One region of the uncultured Butyricimonas sp. genome, then DNA from elsewhere that is predicted to be linked to it. Evidence: riboswitches for the same ligand, from Rfam matches in the RefSeq annotation. Region 1 holds a riboswitch; the other holds the start of a gene.
The links. Region 1 has a riboswitch for cobalamin ahead of Q5866_RS03420 (TonB-dependent receptor). Riboswitches for the same ligand answer to the same signal wherever they lie in the genome.
Positions count from the first base shown of each region.

Region 2: linked by a shared signal. The riboswitch ahead of Q5866_RS11350 (TonB-dependent siderophore receptor) and the one ahead of Q5866_RS03420 (TonB-dependent receptor) in region 1 are both predicted to bind cobalamin.

Region 1 covers NZ_CAUFYA010000005.1:1,942-5,995, reverse strand. Annotated here, with positions in the region: gene Q5866_RS03420 (TonB-dependent receptor) at 1-2,138, opposite strand, end outside; cobalamin riboswitch at 2,191-2,398, opposite strand; gene Q5866_RS03415 (hypothetical protein) at 2,468-4,054, opposite strand, start outside.
Region 2 covers NZ_CAUFYA010000023.1:72,204-76,257, reverse strand. Annotated here, with positions in the region: gene Q5866_RS11355 (O-antigen ligase family protein) at 1-832, opposite strand, end outside; cobalamin riboswitch at 1,191-1,393, shown strand; gene Q5866_RS11350 (TonB-dependent siderophore receptor) at 1,501-3,843, shown strand; gene Q5866_RS11345 (aminopeptidase C) at 4,032-4,054, shown strand, end outside.

The DNA of each region.
Region 1 (4,054 bases):
CAGTCGAAGAGGTTGTCAATCCCGGCGTTCAGTTCAAACAGGAAGTTACCCACGGGTGCGAAAGTATGCGTGGTGGCAAGGTTCCAAAGTTGGTACTTGGGAGCACTGGTGTCGGTGATTTTACCTGTTTTGGAGTCTACCTTGTAAATGTATTTCGAACCTTGTATTCTCCCGTTGACATTCACGTGCAGGCGGTATTTGTTCCACTCGTGTGTCCAGCCTCCCCGGAAGGTGGCGGCGTGTCTTACCGATTCGCTTAGGCGGCGTCCTTCCCCGTCGGCAGCGTAAACGCAGTTGTAAGCCCCCGCGGCGGAGAATCCTGCCCCGAGGTAGCTGTTCACGGAGATGTCGAAGCCTTTGATGCTCGCCTTGTCGAGGTTGTGGTACACGTTACGGGTTTTTATTCCATTGGCTTTATCTTCGTCCGTGGCCCCGATATCGTATTTCTCGATAATGTCTTTCACGTCATTGATATACCCGTTCGCGGAAATATTGAGGTATTTCCCGGTATACTCCACGTTCACGTTATAATAATTCGCTTTTTCCGGTTTCAAGTCGGGATTCCCGATGGTGATGGCTCCCCGGGCTTCGTAGTCGTAATATAGTTCCTGTATGCTGGGTGTTTTGAATCCGGCGGCATAGGAAGTTCTGAAGTTGAACGAGCCGAGCGTGTACATGAGGGCAATCTTCGGGGTGAAGCGGTTCTTGAACATCTCGTTGTAAACGTAACGGAAACCGGGGAGGATTTGTAGATTCTTCCATACACGGATTTCATCCTGCGCGTACACGGCGAGCGTGTAGATTTCTTTCGGTTCGTCGAGGCTGCCGGGATTTTTCATGTAGTCGTTAGCGTATTCCGTACCGAGCGTGAGTTTGTTGTATTCGCCCACCCGGAATACGCCTTTCAGGTTCCCGTTGTAATATTTTTGGCGCTTGGTCAATTCTTCATCCCCAACCCGGAATGTCGTGTCTTTTTTGTCAAGTTGGGCAACCGTGTAGAGTTTGTTGTACTCGTAATTGTCCATGTAAAGGTCGAGGGAGATGTACGCTCCATCGTTCATGAAGTATTTTCCGCCCAAGCCGAAATTGTAGTCCATGTAGGTGAGGTCGTATTGGTACGCCCCGTCGTTTTTCTTTTCTTGTACCGGACGATTTACTTCCCGGTTGAAATAACTTCCTTGCGCGCAAAGTTTCAATTGCTCGTTGGGCGCGTAAGTGAAGTGTTGGGTAACAATATTGGAATGGAATTTACTGGATGATTCGCTTCTCGTGGGGATGACCGTGTCGCCGCTGATTTCATTGGGGTTTAATTGCCATCCGCCCATTTGCCGTCTTTGATAAGAGGTGGAGGAAGTGAATTTACCGAAATTAAAATCAACACTGGCGTTTTGCGAGAAGCTGGATTCTCCCCCGAAACGGGTTTTCGACTGCACGCTGATAGGGTCTTTCGGTTGTTCGATGATAACGTTGATTACCCCGGCGATGGCGTCCGAACCGTAGAGGGCGGAAGCTGCACCTTTCAATATCTCGATGCGTTTCACCCGTCCCATGTCAATACGCGACAAGTCGGTATTGTTGGAAACATCTCCCGCCACTTTCTTCCCGTTGACGAGAATCAAGATGTATTTGTTGCTCATGCCGTTGAGCGTGAAGTACGAGCCCATGACCGTGGGGCGAATATTGAACGCGGGGTTCAGCAACAGAAGGGCGTCCTCGAAGGAGTTTACTCCTGCCTGCCTTAAGTCCGACCCGCTAATCACTTCTACCGGGACGGGCGAATCTTTCAATCGGCGGTGGGTTCCTGTTCCCGTCACCACGACCTGATTCAAGTTTACCGGGGTGGCGAGTAACTGGAATAATATGTCACTTTTGTTTCCGTTCACTTTCATGGAACCGACCTCGTAACCGGAGTAGCTGGCACGAAGCGTGTAAGTCCCGTCGGGTATTTTTTCCAGAATGAATTCGCCCTTGTTATTCGTGGCGATACCGATGCTTGTTCCGACTAACCGAACATTTGCCCCGGCAAGAGCTTTACCGGTTTTGGCATCTACAACTTTCCCCTTTAAGGTGATTTCTGCAAAAGCGACGCTCGCTAATGCTACTACGAATAATGTAGTCAGCGCTACAAATTTCTTCATGTAAGATTAAGTTTAAAAGTTCATAATGGTACTCCTGACCCCGGGAATACGCTATTACCTGTTTTGCTTTGGCAGGTCTCCTGACTACGCCTAAGAAAAGTACCTTCCCGTCCGCGAGGACAGTGGTGCAAGAACTTTCCTTTGAATCTCCTTGCGGAGAAACGGGCATCACAGTAGCGGGCACTGTGTCGGATTCTAACCGACTTCCCTCTTGTGCGCTAATGGGATATTAACACATCACCAAAGACTCCGCGAATGTATGCAGATTCCATTAAAAAATACAATGAAACGGAGAAAATTTGTACTCTATTGGTTTTAGGATGCTTGTTTTACCAAAATGTGATTACGCCATTTTCATACGTGAATATTCTTTCTTCCACGCCAGTGGTCAGATTGCGCAACCAATATAGTGCGTTTTTTGGCACGTTGTCATATTCTAGGTAAAAATTGCATCCTTCTTGTATGCCTAACGATTGCCAGCCGTCCCGGTCGTGGTATAGTAACTTGTATAAATTGCCGGGGTAAATCCCGTTGCCATCATTTCTAGGCAGGCAGACGAGTTCGTCGATTGTTACGGGTGTATCGAAATGTAAGGTTAGAAATGTATTGTATAACGAAACATTAGTTAGAGGGTTGCCGTCAATGGCGGCATGGTACAGAGAATCAGTTATCGCTTGTAGTTTTTCACCTCTCGAGTTAAAAAAATACAATTCTGCAATATATTTCTCTCTACCGCTTTGGGGAATGCGGTACCATTGGTATTTTTTATCGGGATGCATGTTCCTGGCTTTGAAGAATAGTTTTTTCGATGGCTCAAGTACAAAGACCGTGTCCACTCGTGAAAATTCTTTATCGTTGGAGGCTTCAATAATAGTGCCGTTTAAGGTGTTAAGATATTTGTGTAAGGCGTTTGTTAAATCCGGATTCTTTCGTTCCAAGTGTAATGTATGTTTTTGGGGGCTAGGGATAAGGTAGTGGGTATCTCCTTTTGTGTCAAGAATGAACGGGTAGTTGAATGGATGATACATGCCGGTGGAATCGTAATAGACAGGTAGGTAAGCGATGTTTTTTGCCAATTCACTGAATTTCGCTTTGTTATTTGAAACCTTTCCGGCTGCAATAGGTTTCCATTCAAGGTTATTAAACACGCATAGGTATGCGTGTCGAGGGGAATAGGAAGAATTGTTTTCTATTTGGATATCGGTGGTGTAGCAGTATGAATCCGTCACGTCTTGCATGAACGGGTCTTTGAAGAATTCGGGGATGAATTCTTCTTCTTCGGGTACGAGGAAAGGATTACGAGAAAATGTATTCCGGTATACTTTTGCGGTTCTACGGTCAAACGCACCTTTAATGGTGAAGGATTTATAAAGGTATGGTGGTTCGGAGCACCAATAATGGTAACCGTTGCGGTTCGAGTAAAAAGGAATACAATCAATGATAGAAGGGATACCTAGTGAGCGATGCGCAAGCATAGTGTTGTATGTGATGAAATAACAGTCCCCGAACGGATTCAATAATTTGAAAATGGAAGAGCCCCCGTTTTTAGGATCGTTTAACGTGAAATTTGATGCTAGTTTCTCGAGATCATGCTTGAGTGTAGACAAGGGAATATCGAAGGAAGTAACCTGCATGGAATCTCGCCATAGGTCTAGGCGTTCATGCTTGAAACGATAGGGAAGGATGTACTCGATAAAGAAATCAAAAGGGATGATCTCGAGTAACCCTTGCTTGTTGATCAATTCAAACGAGGCATCAATGTGTCGGATCAGGTAGTCTGCCGTAATGTATTTTACGTCTTCTTCACGTCGAATGTTTTTATCGTCTTGAATAAAATGATCGAGTGTAATATCGTACAATTTTTTGTAGTAGTAAGAGCATGTTGTATCTTGATCTATTATTTGTCGATAAGCATC
Region 2 (4,054 bases), on a different contig from region 1:
CGGCGGCGAAGGAAGCGATGCCGTGCCCGAACCACGGGGCGTCCCCGAGCATGAAGAGGGAAACTCCGTACACGAGCAATCTCCCTTTTGCGGAATCCGGTCGAATCAGGTAGACGCCCCAGAGTGCGAGTGCTGCGAGTAGCAAGAGTGCCACGGTCGTGAGCACCGCTTTTTTGTTCCACTTCTTGCCCGTGGGCTTTTTCGCGGGTTTCAGGAATGTCCATGCCAGCCCGCACGCCAAAGCCACCCACGCTGCCCTCGAGTGCGCCAGAATCATCCCGGCGGACACGAATGCCATTCCGGCGAGCACGAGCATTTTATATCCCTTTCTTGTTTGTGTCCCGAGCAGGCGTATCCCGCCGAAAATCGCCATGGCTAAATAGATTCCCCATAGAGCGGGAGTGTTGAAACTGCCCGTTTGCCCGAAATACGCATGATAAGAAGGGATGTTGCCCGAGAATTGCAGTATCCCCCACGCGGATTGAACGATGCCGCCGACGAATAAGGCGGGAAAGATCGTGTCGGCGGCAGACGAGTTTCTTGCCCACGTGTATGCGATAACCGCGGCGAGCCAGTCGAAAAGGATAAAAGTATCATCGAGAACGGGAGAGGTGAAGTAACGGATAAGTGTCCAGCAAAGCAACAACCCGACGAGCGTGTCGTTTTTCCTCCACGAGTAGCTTTCCCGGGAGAGGAGGTATGGGATTAGTGCGAGGGAAAAGAGCACGAGCGAAAAAAAAGCAGCCGAAAGCCCCGTGAAGCAGTGGTCGAGTCGGTAGAGTACTGGAAGCAAAACTATTGCGATGCCTATTGTGATTTTATGTATATTCATGTTGTTGATGTTCTGCCTGTATCGCCGCATAGAAGATGGTGTATTATTTATATTTATAAAAAATTGGATGTAACAAAAATAAATAAAATTATGAAAGTTACAATACCCGCCCCGAGTCTTGTATTCGAGGATGACCTGCGGTAAAACCACCCTAATAATACCCTATTCCTGCCTTATCCCGCTTTCAACTCTAGTGGCCCGCTTTTCCAACGCCGTTCCCCGGCGATGTTGGAAAAGGGATGAACGGGAGGGGAAGCGGAGCGGAGAGATGATAAGGGTAGTATAAGGGTATTATTGGGATGGGATTTCTTCGGGCAATAAAAAGTCCGGTTGAGATGAATAGTATTGAAAAATATATTACTTTTGCCCCCGTTTTGGTGCGGAACCTTCGCTCATGAAGGCGACGCTTAATAGGGAATCCGGTGTGAATCCGGGACTGTACCCGCAGCTGTAAGTTCCTTTACAAGGGATTTTGTACTTCAAATGTCACTGGTGTAATAACTGGGAAGGCAACAAAATCCGGAACAAGTCAGAAGACCTGCCGAACGATGATAACCATAGCTTTCGGGAGAAAAAGCGAGAGGAAAAATATGGATTTTACCTTGAAACTCATGTTACCCTAAAGACTATGTTAATAATGCTTTATTCATTATTAATATATAGTTTGTATGAAAAAAGTTGTTGTATTGGCAGTATTGCTGTTCGCGTGTGTCGGCTCGCTTTTCGCCGAGGATAAAGACAAGCGCAAAAAGAAAAGTATCACGGATACGATTTTTCGTATCGATGAAGTAAGTGTGCTTGAAAAAAGAAAACGTATCGATTTGTTGGGGTTGGATGTACCGTTGCGCTTTGTCCCGATAACGGTAAGTAAACTTTCCGGGCAGATGTTGGAGCGTAAAGGTATCGTGAATCTGGAAGATGCCGTGAAGTTTTTGCCCGGGATTATTCACAAGACAAATCAACTGGGGGCGTTCCAACGATTCTCTATCCGGGGACAAGGGAGCGCGCTTATCATGATTGATGGGATGCGGGATGAGCGAACGGTTAGCCAGAATGTTCCTTACGGGGACTTGTCATCCGTGGAATCCATCGAATTGATAAAGGGACCCGCTTCGGTGTTGGCGGGACATTCTGCCATGGGAGGGGTTTTGAACATCGTGCGCAAGAAGGTAACACCGGATTTTTCAGCTAATGCCCGGATTAGTTATGGTAGTTGGGAAGAAAAACGGGCTACATTGGGTTTCGGGGGAAAGTTGGCGGGACCGCTTGATTACCGGGCGAATATCCATTATTCCACGGGCGACGGTTACCGGCGCACGAACGCGAATAGATTCTCCCTTTATGGGGTTTTAGGCGCGAATGTCGGCAAAGTAGGGAGATTGGAAGTGAGTGGCAGTTACGCGGATGATAAGTACACGACTGAAATAGGGGCCGCACCGACCGTGCGTTATGATGTGTACGAAGTCGGTAAGGATGCCGAGCCTTTTATGAAGAGCGGAGAACGGCATCCTTATGCCGATTATCACGAGATATATAATGATTACGCGAATAATCGGATGAAGCGTAAAGTATGGGACGTGACGGCACGGTACACTCACGTGATATCCGAGAACATGACATTGCGAGAGAGGTTTACTTATTTCCATAGCGATTTGGATTATTGCTGCGTGGAAGGATTGGGGTACCGGACTTCGGAGGAATCTATTTATAAATGGTATTATACCTCGAAAGGTAAAACGACCTATATAAATCTGGATTCTGTGGTGCGAAATAAACCGTTGAACTTTAACCCGGATCATAAACAATTGAGTAATGTGCTGGAATTGACAGGTAACGTGGAGACCGGATTCGTGAAACACCATTATACATTGGGGTGGTCGTATTTCGCGTTTGATTTTGTACAGTATAACGGGTACGGGAGTGATGATTTGTGGGGACCCGGATTGGGTGCTGTGTTGGCATTGAAGAATCCGCAGTTGGTACAAGGCTGGTGGGATTCCAAAATTTCAGCTGCAAGTCTGAAAACCGATAGAACGCATGCCGTGTATTTGCATGATGTGATGGAATTTAGCGACCAATGGAAGGCGATGTTGTCCGGACGCGTGGATTTTTATAACTATAAAACGGCAACAGCAAAGGTTTTGGACGGGAAACAGGACTACAAGAAGGAGAACCGTTCGGAATGGAATAAAGTGAAGACTTCCGCTTTCACGTATCGGGCGGGAGTGGTGTATTTCCCGGTGCCGGAATTGTCATTTTATGCTTCCGCTTCTTCTTTCTTCAATCCGGTGGTGAAGTTCTATAATCCGGATATTATGTATTTGGATAGAAAGGGGAACGAGTTCAATCCCGACACGGATGGCGGAGAAGTGTTTAAGCCGGAGAAAGGAATTTCGGCAGAAGTCGGGGGGCATTACACGTTGAATGAATGGGTGGATGTCAACGCTTCGATTTTCTACACGAGTCGCTATAATATCGTGAAGAGTTTGGGAGATACTACTGTAGTGGTCGACGGCAGTACCGTGACGAAGAATATTCAAGGGCAAGTAGGTCGAGGTATGTCAAAGGGATTTGATTTTGAGATTGTGGTTCGTCCTCTTCCGACGCTTCGGTTTACGACGGGATTGAGTTGGGCGGAATATCGTTTGCGACAGATAGCGGAGAGTGGACGATTCTCGAAATACAAGGAAGAAAATAAGAATGTGCGTGAAACAGGTGTGCCTCGTACAACTTTTTACGCGTATGCCGATTACACGATTCCCACGGGGGTGTTGAAGAACTTGTCGTTCCAATTAAGCGGAAATTTCAAGGATAAGGTGTTCTCCGATATCAAGGAACGAATTTACACTCCGGCGTTGTGGCTGATGGATGCGGGAATATATTACACGATTAAAGGGCATGTGAATCTGGCTTTGAATATTAATAATTTGTTTGACAAGGAGTATTTCGAGAAAACAACTGTACTGGGAAAACCCCGGAATTATCAGGCATCCGTGTCATATACTTTTTAGTTTCGCCGAAGGCGAAAGTTACAGGTTGGCAGGTTACAAGTTGGCAGGTTACAAGTTAGTATTTGATTTGTAACCTGCTAATTTGTTGTTTATGAAATCTGTGGAAATATTTTGCGGGGTAGACGTCAGAATGCAGACTTATTGGCTACTTTTGTCAAAAAATAGAATAGTCATTATAATATAAGAATATGAAAAAGTTTGTATTGTTTTT